2 regions of the Anoxybacillus sp. PDR2 genome follow, and region 2 is predicted to be linked to the other one. Evidence: riboswitches for the same ligand, from Rfam matches in the RefSeq annotation. Region 2 holds a riboswitch; the other holds the start of a gene.
The links. A riboswitch is a leader RNA that binds a small molecule or an ion and turns the genes downstream of it on or off. The one in region 2 is predicted to bind cobalamin.
Positions count from the first base shown of each region.

Region 1 (7,476 bases), 1.0 Mb from region 2:
GCATGCTATTCATTTGCGCCCATTGTTTTTCCTCAATGCCGTCTTCAATTGGGGCCCCGTGCGCTCTCATAATGGCTCCGATTTCTTTCAATAAAGCTAAAAGAATTTCTTGCCCGTATTCTCCTGAGCACACCAGACCCATCGGAACACGGAATAATGTCGTCACACCAGACATCGCTGCAATAAATAAATATTTGTGCCACATATCAGTGACAATTTGTTCACTCAACTCAAATCGTGCATTGCATGATGAAAACAGATCATCAAGTCTTTTCACCCGTTGGGTAATCTCACCTGACCATTCACCGAACTTGACAGTGTGAGTAGGACTTGATTGAATAATCGTTCCATCTTCTGCAAGGGTTGTTTCAATAAAACAAAGTCCTCCCAATACGTTCTCTTTTCCAAACTCCTGCCAAAGCAAGTCCATGTGCGCAATACCATTTAATAGCGGTAAAATAAGCGTTCCTTCTCCTACATATGGCTTGACATCGCGAATGGCTTCAGGCAAATGATACGCTTTGTTAGAAAAAATGACAACATCAAACGGTACTGCTTCCTCTGCGGCAACAAGCAGCTTGGGAGTTAGCTGTGCGTCACCATGGACACTGCGAATGACAAGCCCTCGTTTTTCTAATTGCTGTTTTCTTTTTTCGCGAACAAGAAACGTGACATCTACTCCTTTTTCCAGCAGACGACCGCCAAAATAACCGCCGACTGCTCCAGCCCCCACTACTAATATACGCATCTTTGATTCCTCCTCAGCAGATTGGATGAAACGTCCCTAAACCGACAATCCTTCACCGATAAAACAAAATAAAGGCTCCATAAAAAAATCCTATCATGTTCTCTGGCATTTCTAAACAGCAAAGAAAGAGAAAAGGGAGATCAGAATCCCCCTTTTTTCAGCAACACCGAGATACTTTTCCACCTTTGGCGTTATATCTTGCATCTTGTGCCTCGCAAAAAAACTCCTTTCGCGACTTAATCGGTTCTCCCGGGTGATGCGTTTTCATATGTTCAACATAACGTTCATAATTCGGCACCCCAACAAGCAAATCGAAAAATTGCCGCCGATATTTGATCATATTTGCTAGAAGCTTACGCATAATGCTTAACCCCATTTCCATCATCCCGTGGAATATAAGGAGCTTCTTTAAGAGGTGTTGCTTTATTATTCAATACTTTAATCCAAATGTTAATCGACGAAATGAGCACAGCTAAAACGACGAGCATAAAAATGCCGCATAACGCTGCATCTACATAATCATTCATAATAATTTGCCGCATTTGCGCTTCTGTCGTCGCTGGTGCTAAAATATTGCCTTCGTTTAGCGCATTTCTGAATACTTTCGCATGTGATAAAAATCCAATTTTAGCATCCGGATGGAACAATTTTTGAAATCCAGCTGTCATCGTTACAACTAATAGCCACACTGTTGGCACTAACGTTACCCATGCGTATGCCTTTTTCCCCATCTTAAATAAAAGAGTCGTTCCTAATAAAAGGGCGATACCAGCAAGCATTTGGTTGGCAATACCAAACAGCGGCCATAATGTATTGATTCCGCCAAGCGGATCAATGACTCCTTGATAGAGGAAATATCCCCATCCGAGTACACATAAAGCCGTTGCAATAATATTGGCCGGCAATGAATCGGTTTTAGCAAATGGTTTATAAAAATGTCCGATAATATCTTGAATCATGAAGCGGCCAACACGCGTTCCCGCATCAATCGTCGTTAAAATAAATAGCGCTTCAAATAAAATCGCAAAATGGTACCAAAAAGCCATAAATGCTTTTCCACCAATCACTTTTGAAAGGATCACTGCCATCCCAATAGCCAAAGTCGGTGCACCGCCTGTACGCGATAAAATCGTTTGCTCCCCTACATCTTTGGCCAACTCTGTCAATGCGTCTGGGGTAACGACAAATCCCCAAGATGAAACCGTTTGGGCAGCCTGGACTACATCTGTGCCAATAGCAGCTGCTGGACTATTAATCGCAAAATAAACCCCTGGTGTTAGCACGCATGCTGCGACAAGAGCCATTACCGCTACAAACGACTCCATAAGCATCGCCCCATATCCGATTGGGCGGGCATGACTTTCGAGTTCGATCATTTTTGGCGTCGTTCCGGAAGAAACAAGAGCATGGAATCCAGAAACAGCTCCGCACGCAATGGTGATAAATAAAAATGGGAATAAATTTCCTGAAAATACAGGTCCTGTTCCATCCACGAATTTGGTCACAGCAGGCATTTGCAAATCAGGTGCAACAACAAGAATACCAAGCGCTAGACCAACGATCGTTCCGATTTTAAGAAAAGTGCTTAAATAATCGCGCGGCGCTAGCAATAGCCATACAGGCAACGCCGAAGCCACAAATCCATAAGCAATCATTAAAAGAGCAATTGTCTCCCCTTTAAATGTAAACATATTGGCTAATGTCGGATGTTCAGCCACATGCTGTCCCGCAATAAGGGAAACAATCAGCAGAACAAAACCGATCAATGAAGCTTCCCCTACGCGGCCTGGCCGCAGATAGCGCATGTAAATTCCCATAAAAATCGCAATCGGAATCGTTGCCGCAATGGTAAACATTCCCCACGGGCTTCCTACAAGCGCTTTCACAACCACCAACGCTAACACGGCTAATAAAATAATCATGATACCTAAAATCCCAAGCATAGCAACAAGCCCTGTGAAGGAGCCCATTTCTTCTTTAATCATTTCACCAAGTGACTTTCCGTTGCGGCGCATTGAAGCAAACAAAATGACAAAATCCTGTACCGCACCTGCTAGTACCACACCGACTACAATCCAAAGCGTGCCCGGCAAATATCCCATCTGTGATGCCAAAATAGGGCCAACAAGCGGGCCAGCTCCTGCAATAGCAGCAAAATGATGTCCGAATAACACCCATTTATTCGTCGGCACATAGTCTTTTCCATCATTCATCACTTCAGCTGGTGTTTTGCGATTATCATCCAGCTCAAATACTTTCTGCGCAATAAATTTGCTATAAAAACGATAAGCCACTGCATATACACACACCGCTGCCACAATGAGCCAAATCGCATTAATCGTTTCGCCGCGGTGCAGAGCCAATACCGCAAAGCCAATGGCTCCAATGATCGAAATCAATCCCCAAATCACGATTGATTTAACCGCTTTCAAAATCCTCTCCCCCTTTGCACTAAAAAATTATACTCTACTCACAGCGATTATACTAACTATTCTGAAAAGTTACCCAAATATTTTCTTAACATGAACAAAACTAGACATAACATGTCAAATTACACACCTAACATGCACCATTTTCAAATTCCCGATCTCAATAGGAACAAAATGTATATTTTCAATAAAATGTAATTATATAAACTGTAAAAAGCGGAAATGATAAAAATAAGGCAGGGCTCTTTTTCTATATACGAGGCGATATAGGATATAGTCGATGATCAACAAATAAAATCCATTAGTAAAGGGTTAAGAAAACGTGAAAGCAATTGAACGGTTGTTATGGAGTATTGCTTTACCAGGATTCGGACAGCTTTTGAATCAAAAGTATTTCAAAGGAACCATCTTTATTTTATTAGAATTTATTGTAAACTCTCAATCCCGATTTAATGAAGCCATTCGCCTGAGCTTTTTGGGAAAAACAATCGAAGCAACCCAAGTCATTGATTTTCAATGGCTTATGTTTTATCCGTGTTTGTATTTTTTTGCAATGTGGGATGCTTATAAAGATGCTGACGGTGGTCGCTCTCCTTACGCTTTTCTTCCATTCGTTTTTTCAGCTTATTTTGTCACAGTTGGACTGATGTACTCTTCCCGCGTTACCATCTTCGGCATTTTTTTTGGACCAATTTGGCTGCCAATGCTCTCAGTTATTCCTGGTGTGCTCACCGGTTTACTGATTCGCTCGCTGCTTATTAAATTTCTCCCACTTCAAAAATAAACGCGCCGATCGAGCGCGTTTTTTATTTTTCCACTTCAGAAATATTATAGTTGAATTTTCCATTGATTTATTATATGATGATACCAGTGCAACTAACAAACACAATATATTGTATCGAAGAATAAAAACAAAACTATATATAGTAGAACAAACCACAAGTAAAGGTGTCCCTTAGGACTTAATAGGGAATCTGGTGTAAATCCAGAACTGCCCCCGCAACTGTATGTGCGGACGAAATGGAAGCTCCACTGTATACGAAAGCTTATACGGCGCGTATACGGGAAGGATCCAAAGTAGGAAGAAGCACAAGTCAGGAGACCTGCCTTGCTTGTTTCGTTTCACATTCTTCGGGGAGGGAGAAGATGAAGCGATGGTTTAAGAAGGGAAGTTTTATTCCTTTTTATACTATCGTTTCATCCACTCAATCCGGAGTGGATTTTTTTATTGGAAAGAGGAGGAGCCGATAATGACGTTTACTTTTCAAACCGTTTCTCAAGAAGAATTGATTGCCTGGATTCATGATCTTACAAATGAATTTCCTCATCTAGACACATCCGAATATATCAAGCGTGTGCTTCGCATGATTCAAAACAAAGACACTGCGTCCTTCGAACAAATGGCAAATGATTGCATTCTTGAGGGACTTTCATATATTAGCGAAGCAGAACCAGACTGGACCTTTGTTTGCGCCCGCATTTATTTACAGAAGCTTTATCACGAAGCAGCTCAAAATCGCGGTTATCATCCAAAAGAACGCTACGGTGATTTTTACGAGCTGGTCGCTTCTCTCGTTTCCAAGGGAGTTTACAACCATTCTTTGCTTGATGATTATGAAAAAGAAGAAATTAAAGAGATTGGAGCGATCATCAATCCAGAAAAAGACAAGCTATTTACCTATATCGGTCTCCGCACGCTTGCAGATCGCTATCTTGCCCGTGATTATGAAAGAAATTTATATGAACTGCCGCAAGAGCGCTTTCTCATCATCGCGATGACATTGATGGCCAAAGAGCCAAAAACGCAGCGACTTGCCTTTATCCGAGAAGCATACTGGGCATTAAGCAATTTATATATGACGGTTGCCACTCCGACTTTAGCCAATGCAGGAAAAAACTATGGTCAGCTATCAAGCTGCTTTATCGATACGATTGATGACAGCCTGCAAGGTATTTACGACAGCAATACCGATATTGCTAACCTTTCCAAGGCAGGGGGCGGCATTGGCGTCTATCTCGGAAAGATTCGCAGCCGCGGCAGCGATATTAAAGGATTTAAAGGGATTTCATCCGGCGTGATTCCATGGATGAAGCAATTGAATAACACCGCTGTCAGCGTCGATCAGCTTGGCCAAAGAAAAGGAGCCATCTCTGTCTACTTAGACGTGTGGCATAAAGATATTTTTGCTTTTTTAGATGCCAAATTAAACAATGGCGATGAACGGATGAGGACACACGATTTATTCACAGGCGTTTGCATCCCTGATTTATTTATGGAGCAAGTAGAAAAACGCGGAGATTGGTATTTATTTGATCCACACGAAATACGACAAATCATGGGATTCAGTCTAGAAGACTTTTATGATGAAGAAAAAGGGGACGGCAGTTTTCGTCAAAAATATTGGGAATGCGTTCAAGAAAAGCGCCTTTCAAAAGAGAGAGTTCCAGCTATTGAAATTATGAAAAGCATTATGCGCAGCCAGCTAGAATCAGGCACACCATTTATGTTTTATCGCGATGAAGTGAATCGAAAAAATCCGAACTCACATCTCGGCATGATTTATTGTAGCAACCTTTGCACTGAAATTGCCCAAAATCAAAGCCCGACCGTGATGGAAAAACAATATGTAAAAGATGGGAAAATCATCATTGAAAAAATCCCTGGCGATTTTGTCGTCTGCAACCTATCATCGATCAATTTAGCTAAAGCCGTTATGGACGATGTGCTTGAACGGCTCGTCCCTATTCAAATGCGCATGCTTGATAACGTGATTGACTTAAACCAAATCCCTGTTTTGCAGGCACAGTTGACAAATCAAAAATATCGGGCTGTCGGACTAGGCACATTTGGATGGCATCATTTGCTCGCTTTAAAAGGCATTCGCTGGGAATCAGAAGAGGCCGTTTATTATGCGGACGAGCTTTATGAACAAATTGCTTATCTCACTATTCAAGCAAGCATGGAGCTTGCTCAAGAAAAAGGCAGTTACCCAGCGTTTTCTGGATCTGATTGGCAGACAGGGGCCTATTTCGATAAACGTGGCTACAACACTTCCAAATGGATTCATCTGAAAGAAAACGTAGCTAAACATGGAATGCGCAACGGCTATGTGATGGCGATTGCTCCCAATGCTTCGACATCGATTATTGCCGGCAGTACCGCCAGCATTGATCCGATCTTTTTGAAGATGTATGCCGAAGAAAAAAAAGATTATAAGATTCCAGTTACAGCGCCAGACTTAAACGAAAAAACAACTTGGTACTATAAATCAGCCTATCATATTGACCAGTATTGGAGCATTCAACAAAACGCGATGCGACAGCGCCATATTGACCAATCCATCTCATTCAATTTTTACGTAATGAACACCATTAAAGCAAAGGATTTATTAGCCCTTCATCTTGCCGCTTGGAAATCCGGTTTAAAAACAACCTATTATGTTCGTTCAACATCAAGCAACATTGAAGAATGTGAATCATGCGCAAGTTAATATAAGGAGGAGTTATGATGACATCTGCTTTAACGAAACGAATCATTATGGACCCTGAAGCGCCCAACCGTTCCACGCGAATCATCAACGGACGATGCTCGAATGTGCTCAATTGGGACGATATTGCCTATCCTTGGGCATATGCTAAATATAAACGAATGCTCGCCAATTTTTGGACACCATTTGAAATTAATATGTCCCAAGATGTCAAGCAATTTCCATTATTAACCGCACGTGAACAGGATGCTTTTTTAAAAATTATCGGCCTGCTAGCCTTACTTGACAGCATCCAAACAGATTATGCAGGAAAGGTTGCTGATTACATTACCGACTCAAGCATCAACGCGCTGATGATCATGCTGGCTCAACAGGAGGTCATTCATAATCATTCTTATTCTTACGTACTTTCTAGCCTCGTTCCAAAACAAAAGCAAGATGAGGTATTTGAATTTTGGCGAAATGAGCCTATATTGCGGAAAAGAAACGATTTTGTCACAAACGGATATAAAGAATTTGCCGAGCAGCCAAATGTAGAAAATTTATTAAAATCCATTGTCTATGATGTCATTTTAGAAGGCTTATTCTTCTATTCCGGCTTTGCTTTCTTTTATAACTTGGCACGCAATCAAAAAATGGTGGCCACAAGCACTATGATTAATTATATTAATCGCGATGAACATATCCATGTCGACTTATTCGCAAAAATATTCCAAGAGGTTCTGCGCGAATATCCAGAATATCGGACAGATGACTTAGCGGCATTTGTTCAGCAAACCTTTATTCAAGCGGCCGAATTAGAAATCGAATG
Region 1 is NZ_CP047158.1:716,865-724,340, reverse strand. It holds gene GRQ40_RS03535 (ketopantoate reductase family protein) at 1-748, opposite strand, end outside; gene GRQ40_RS03530 (YbdD/YjiX family protein) at 906-1,109, opposite strand; gene GRQ40_RS03525 (carbon starvation CstA family protein) at 1,102-3,180, opposite strand; gene GRQ40_RS03520 (hypothetical protein) at 3,500-3,961, shown strand; cobalamin riboswitch at 4,107-4,303, shown strand; gene GRQ40_RS03515 (ribonucleoside-diphosphate reductase subunit alpha) at 4,428-6,668, shown strand; gene GRQ40_RS03510 (ribonucleotide-diphosphate reductase subunit beta) at 6,686-7,476, shown strand, end outside.
Region 1: another riboswitch for cobalamin. It lies ahead of GRQ40_RS03515 (ribonucleoside-diphosphate reductase subunit alpha); the one in region 2 lies ahead of GRQ40_RS08220 ((2Fe-2S) ferredoxin domain-containing protein).

Region 2 (7,476 bases):
GATTGCATGAGGATATCGAACAATTAAGAGAGAAGTACTACAATGTTCCGCTCAGCCAAATCAGTCTTGGCGAGGCGCTTCATGATTTGTTTCATGTTGCCTTTCAACACTCTATTCGCATTCCGAAGGATTTAACCCTTCTGGGAAAGACGTTGCTAACAGTGGAAGGCGTAGCAGAGCAGTTAGATCCGGAGCTGAACATTCTCAATATTGCTGAACCATTTGGACGCCAGCTATTAAAGGAGCGCTTGCATCCTAAACATCTAACCGAAGAAGTGTGGAAGCGCGTGTTCAATTATGGAGAAATGTTGCTGGACTTCCCTAAGAACATGAAGGAGTTAACGGCATTTATTAAACAAGGAAAGCTGCATTTGAAAATGGATATTCCTGAATGGCCGCTTTTTTTAAAAAAATTAGATCAAATTAGTAATCGCTTATCCTTCAGTATTGTGCTGCTGTCTTTCAGCATTATTATGGCAGGGATTATTATTGGCTCTTCTTTAGGTAGGCAATCGACTTTACTTTGGAAAATTCCAGTAATTGAGATTGGGTTTGGTATCGCCTCTTTGATGTTTTTATGGCTGTTATATTTAATTTATAAATCCGGACGGTTTTAGCTGTTGACCTAATCGCTGGTGGTGGATTACTTGTTTTATTTCTCGTGCTGTATAAAATGGAGAACCACGGTTAGAGGATAGGCCGCTGACTTGTCTCGGTCACGCCAAAGCGTGCTGTCGAAACCTGCTTATATAGGGACTGCCTGCAGAGGCTCGACTAGAATGTGTTACGATAATAATTTTATGTAAACAATCCGGTGTGCTGATGATCCAATAAAAATCATTGGCATTACTTGATTCCCAGCTTTTCTGCCGTAGTCGGCAAGCAAATGACTTGCCGACTGGGCATGCATATGGCAGAAAAGCTTGTGTCTAGCTCAATCATTCCATATTTTTAGTAAAATGATCATCCACACTTGCGGGAAACCATATTAGTTCTTCTTATTTCACCGTTCCTCTGTTTTTTTTTGACGGATTTTGCAGGATTTTTTTTCAAAATGTCAAAAGGATTTAATAGACAAAGAAAAATGGGGGAAGGGAAATTAAATGAAGACAGCAGATTTATGTGATCAATTTTTGTCGGAGCTGCAAGTGTGCCAATTACCGTTGCATTCTTATGGCGGAAAAACAGAGTTTTCCGGACCGATTGCCACTGTTGAGGTATTCGAGGACAATGTGCTCGTTCGCGAAGCGCTAGAAACCATTCCGGCAGGCACGGTGTTAGTTGTTGATGGAAAAGGTTCGCGAAATTGTGCATTGCTCGGAGATCGTCTGGCACAAATCGCTTGTGAACGAGGACTTGCAGGCGTGATTGTCCATGGTTGCATTCGCGATTCAGCTGAAATTGCGCAAATGCCGCTTGGCGTAATCGCTCTTGGGACATGCCCTGTCAAAAGCAAAAAAGAAGGGAAAGGGGCGCGTGATCGCGTTCTTGAATTCGGGGGCGTACATTGGGAGCCGGGCGCGCATGTGTATGTTGATAGCGATGGAGTTGTTGTCGCTAAAACAAAACTGTTCGAAAAATAAAAATGGTTGACTTTTTTCGAAAATTCATCATATCATTGTGGAGGAACAACTGAATCATTGAATCGTTTGCTAAAGCAAGTAAGGTGCCTTTCTCTATTGGGACAGGCTTAAAAGGGAAGTACGGTGAAAAGCCGTCACGGTACCCGCCACTGTGATGAGGAGCTTCATTGCATCATGTCACTGAAGGAAACTTCGGGAAGGCGCAATGAAGCGATGATTCTAAGTCAGGAGACCTGCCTTATTTGCTCGGCCGGATACCTACGGGATTATAGGTAGACGTGCGGGGGAATGGTATACATATGCATTTGTGATTGGCCGTATGCATTTTTCTGCACCTCTATCGATAGAGGTGCTTTTTTATTTCATCAAAAAGGAGAGGATCGGTGTGACAACGTGGAATTTAACTGGAGTAAAGCATCACGTATTGATCTGTAACGGCGGCAGCTGCATGCGAAAAGGCGGAGAGGAGGTGACAATCGCCATTCGTGATGAAATTGCGCGGCTGGAATTGGACAGCACTGTACACACAACGAGAACGCGCTGCAATGGCCGCTGTAATGATGCGTGCGTAGTAATCGTGTATCCGCAAGGAGTTTGGTACAAGGGGGTGACGCCGGATAAAGGAAGAGAGCTTGTCCAAACACATTTAAAAGATGGTGATCCTTTAAAAGATATCGTCACCTATCAGTATGGAGAAGATGGATTATCGATGTGCCATCCAACAGCTGCGGTTGGCATTACTAAAAAAGCTAGCATCAAGGAGGAGAGGGTATGAAGCAATGGAAGTTTCTGCTGCTGCTATGTGGCCTTGTTGTTTATTTTACTGTCAATAGCGGCACACCAGCCTATGCTATGCATATTATGGAAGGATTTTTGCCGGTGAAATGGGCGCTATTTTGGTGGATTGTTTTTCTGCCGTTTTTCATCGCCGGAGTGCGAGCGCTGATGAAGATCGCAAAGCGCCATCCTGAATTAAAATTGTTGATTGCGCTTTCAGGAGCTTTTACCTTTGTACTTTCGGCGTTAAAAATCCCATCGGTGACAGGCAGCAGCTCCCATCCGACTGGAGTCGGGCTCGGGGCCGTTTTATTTGGTCCGCTAACGATGACGGTGATGGGGAGCATCGTTCTTTTATTCCAAGCGTTACTACTGGCGCATGGGGGATTGACGACATTAGGAGCGAACGCGATGTCCATGGCGGTATGCGGTCCGCTAGTAGCATACGGGGTGTATCGTTTAGGAAAAAGGTATAACATTTCGCAGCGATTTGTCATTTTTTTAGCCGCTTTTCTTTCTGACTTGGCCACATATGTAGTTACATCATGGCAATTGGCGCTTGCTTTTCCCGACACAACAGGAGGAGTAGCAGCTTCATTTCTTAAATTTGCCGGAATTTTTGCGATTACGCAAATACCGCTCGCGATCACCGAAGGGCTGCTGACTGTTGTTGTGTGGAACTTTTTATCTACTTACAGCAGTCGAGAGCTGAATCAACTTCAGAAAGGAGCCTAGCAGATGAAGCGAAATCTATTGCTTATTGTTCTTGCTTTTGTATTAGCTGTCGCTCCCTTGCTATTGGTTCGCAATTCGGATTTTGGCGGTACAGATGATCAAGCGGAAAAAGCGATTCAAACGATCGTCCCGGATTATAAGCCTTGGTTTGAGACGATCTTTTCACCGCCGGGTGGGGAAGTGGAAACATTGTTATTTTCTTTGCAAGCCGCGCTTGGCGCCGGGGTGATTGGCTATATTATCGGCGTTTATAAAGGTCGAGCCGGTCGAAGAGATGAAGCGGAATGATTCGGCATTTTGACATGATTGCCTATCATAATCGTCTGCGCTGTCTGCGGCCTGAACAAAAGACTTTATTCTCTTTTCTCTTGCTTTTGAACACTATGGTAGGAAGCAGAGGAACGCATCTTTTTATTATTTTCTGGCTAGCCATATGGACGATTGGGTATGCAGGTGTTTCTTGGAAAGTATATGTAAAAACGTTGGGAATGGTCATCCTTTTCCTTTTAATTAGCTGGCCGATTTTGCTTATTTCCCTTGATTCATGGCACATATCCGTGAATCGAGGAAATATTCCGGCAGCAATCGATGTATCGCTGCGCTCCATTGCAGCATGGTCGTGCTTATTTTTCCTTTTAGTAACAACGCCGTTTCCAGAGTTGCTCTATGTATTAAAAAAACTGAAAATACCATCTGTTATGATTGAATTACTATTTTTTATGTATCGATTTGTCTTTGTGTTTGAGCAGGCGGCGGAGGAATTATATACAGCGATGAAAGCCCGCAACGGCGGCAGTCATTGGCGGCATGGCGCCATGCTTATTTTTCAGCTTTGGCAAAAAATATGGGACGCTTACCATGCTTTATTGCTCGCATTACGGGCGCGCGGGTTTTCCGATGAGCTTGTCTATATTCAAAACGAAACGTGTGGTGTATGGAGCAAGCGCTATATTGTAGAGGCGATTGCCGGAATGGGGGTACTCATATGGATGAGATGATTGAGAGGAAAAAAAGATGTTGAGATTAGAAGAGGTGTATTACCAATATCCTCATGGCCAAGAAGTGCTGAAGGGAGTGTCTCTTCAGATTTTCAGAGGGAAAAAATATGCGCTTATTGGCCATAATGGCTGTGGGAAAACGACGTTATTTTTGCATATGAACGGGCTGTTGCGCCCCAATCGCGGATGCATCTATTGGAAAGAGCAAAAAATGGATGACCGGCGCCAAACGATTCAACAATGGCGCCGAGAGGTAGGCATTGTTTTTCAAAATCCAGAACATCAGCTTTTGGCTCCTGTTGTGAGAGATGAATTAGCCTTTGGCTTGCATCAGCTGGGGCTACATGAAGCAGAAATCAATCAGGAAATCGACAGAACGGTTCGTGAATTTGGCCTGCAATCATGGATGGACAAGCCTGTCCACCATTTAAGTCTCGGCCAAAAAAAATGGCTGACTCTTGCTTCGGTGATGGCCATGAGGCCGCATTTGCTAGTGTTAGATGAACCGACAGCCTATTTGGATCTCTTACAAACAGAGCGATTGGTAGAAAAAATCAATGATATTCATCAAGCAGGAACAACGGTATTCATTGCGACTCACGATTTTGACTTTGTTTTGAAATGGGCTGACATCGTCTTTGTGATGCATGATGGGCAAATTGTGATGCACGGGGAACCGCAAGAGCTGTTTGCACGGCCGAGCGTACTGCAAGAATACCGTCTCGGCATTCCGCTGCTTGCTTCCGTTTGGAACGCCCTTTTTCCCGAAGACGCAAAAATCCCTCGCGATATTTGCGAGCTGAAGCAACGATTAGGCGAAAAAGCAGAATGGTACGCGAACGCGCTTTTTTAAGATTCTTAAATGCTTTAAATCAGACTAAATCATAAACGGTTAGCCAGTTTGCTAGGTTCCCAGCCTTCTAGAGTGATAGAGGCATCATTTTATAGTTTTGATGGCCGAATTCTTGAGCCGCAAGCCACTTTCAAACATTGATGAACTTTGGAAGCGTTGCTATCTGACCTTTTGCTGACATGATCTCGGCCGTCGTCTTGTTAAACCTTCATGGCTAAAGGAGAAGACTGAATCATAAAGAAAGAGGTGAAACAATGCAAGGAAAATTATTGGTCATCGGATTTGGGCCGGGCAGTGCCGACCACATGACGAAACGGGCACGACAAGCGATTGAAGAAAGTGATATTGTGATTGGCTATAAGACTTACATCGAGCTTGTGGCGGATTTAATAGGAGAAAAGCCGATTATCAGCACAGGTATGACAGAAGAGGTGAGCCGAGCGCAGGAAGCGGTGAAATGGGCGGAAAAGGGCAAGAAAGTAGCGGTTATTTCAAGCGGCGATGCAGGAGTGTATGGCATGGCGGGACTTGTATATGAGGTATTAATTGAGAAGGGATGGACAAAAGAAAGCGGAATAGAAGTCGAAATCATTCCCGGAGTTTCTGCCATCCATTCATGTGCAGCGCTATTAGGGGCCCCTATTATGCACGATGCTTGTACCATTAGCTTAAGCGATCACTTGACGCCGTGGGCGGTGATTGAGAAACGGATTGAAGCAGCGGCGATGGCCGATTTTGTCATTGCTCTTTATAACCCAAAAAGCGGAAGGAGAACGAGGCAAATTGTCGAAGCTCAGCGCATTTTGCTGCGCTACCGTTCTCCACAAACCCCTGTTGGTCTGGTGAAAAGCGCATACCGCCCCCGGCAGAATGTGGTTATGACAGATCTAGAACATATGCTGGAACATGATATAGGTATGCTAACGACTGTCATTATTGGCAATTCATCGACATTTGTGCATGATGGGCTGATGATTACGCCGCGCGGATACCAGCGGAAATATAGCTTGGATAAGCTGGAGCAGCGGCTAAAACCGCACGAACGGCTGCGCAAGGAGGCCGAGCCGTGGGCGCTCGATCAAACAGAAGAAACAGAGAGTGTGCGCAAAACAGCGGAAGAAGCCCTGCAAAAAGTGGCCATTCGTCAATACGAACAAGCGAGAGCAATCGAGGAGATTTTTGAACTGGCAGTAAGTCCGGGAGTCGCGAATAAGGCCTTTACGCCACAGCAAATGCTGCTGATTGCTGAAATGGTCGGGAACCGTGGCAAGATGATGTATACACCGGATCATTATTTAAAGCTGGAAATGTTGACAGACCGTCCTGATGACATGGTTCGAAAATTGAAGGAAGCAGGTCTTGTTGTCATGCCGATTGGCAACGTATTAACCGTTAAAGCATGCGATTTTTGCGATGGTGAGAAAAAAGAGGGGATTCCATACGCTGAACAGCTGCACGAAAAGCTGGGAGGAATGGCGCTGCCAAAAGAGCTAAAGCTGGGAATTAACGGCTGTGGAATGGCGTGCTACGGAGCGGTAAGAGAAGATATAGGCATTGTCTACCGCAAAGGCGCGTTTGATTTATTTTTAGGTGGAAAAACGATTGGGAGGAATGCCCATCCTGGGCAGCTTGTGGCAGAGGGGATACCGCCTGAGCAAATCGTTCCTGTCGTCATACAAATTATTCAAGAATATAAGGAACACGGGCATCCTAATGAAAGATTCCATAAATTTTTCCAAAGAGTAAAAAAAGCAGGAGGTTTTGTTTACCAAGAACCTCGCACCAATCAAAAAATCGAAGTTTCGGCGTGTGGAGAATAGGGGGAAAAAAGAGTGAAGGCGATTTTATTTGTAGGACACGGAAGCCGGGATCCGGAAGGGAACGAACAAGTCATCCAATTTGTGGAGCGTTTGCGTCCCCAAGTGGATGCTCGCTATCATATTGAAACATGTTTTTTAGAGTTTGGCTTGCCGACGATGTTGGAAGGAATGAAACGCTGTGTTGAAGAAGGAGCAGATGAAGTGATCGTCATTCCGATTATTTTGCTTGCGGCTGGCCATTCCAAGCTACATGTTCCAGCTGCAATCGATGAAGCGAAACAGCAATATCCGCATGTCACCTTTATATATGGTAGACCGATTGGCATTCATGAGCAAACATTTACTATTTTAAAAGAAAGATTGCAAGAAATTGGTGAAAATGTGGAAGCTCCTGATCCTAATACCGCTATTTTGCTGCTTGGACGTGGGGGCAGCGATCCTGATGCCAATAGCGATTTATATAAAATCGCACGGCTGTTTTGGGAACGAACGAACTACTCGCTCGTTGAGCCGGCGTTTATGGGGGTCACAGCTCCGCTTTTAGAGGAAGGGGTGGAACGCTGTATAAAACTTGGTGCGAAAAAGATTGTTATTTTGCCGTATTTTCTATTTACCGGCGTTCTTATCAAAAGGCTTGAAGCCAAAGTTTCCGAGTTTAGCAGTCGTTATCCGCAAATACAGTTTGCTTTAGCTGGGTATTTCGGGTTTCA
Region 2 is NZ_CP047158.1:1,716,244-1,723,719, forward strand. It holds gene ubiB (2-polyprenylphenol 6-hydroxylase) at 1-617, shown strand, start outside; gene rraA (ribonuclease E activity regulator RraA) at 1,104-1,583, shown strand; cobalamin riboswitch at 1,648-1,839, shown strand; gene GRQ40_RS08220 ((2Fe-2S) ferredoxin domain-containing protein) at 1,969-2,358, shown strand; gene GRQ40_RS08225 (energy-coupling factor ABC transporter permease) at 2,355-3,095, shown strand; gene GRQ40_RS08230 (energy-coupling factor ABC transporter substrate-binding protein) at 3,099-3,383, shown strand; gene cbiQ (cobalt ECF transporter T component CbiQ) at 3,380-4,093, shown strand; gene GRQ40_RS08240 (energy-coupling factor ABC transporter ATP-binding protein) at 4,110-4,946, shown strand; gene cobJ (precorrin-3B C(17)-methyltransferase) at 5,201-6,766, shown strand; gene GRQ40_RS08250 (sirohydrochlorin chelatase) at 6,779-7,476, shown strand, end outside.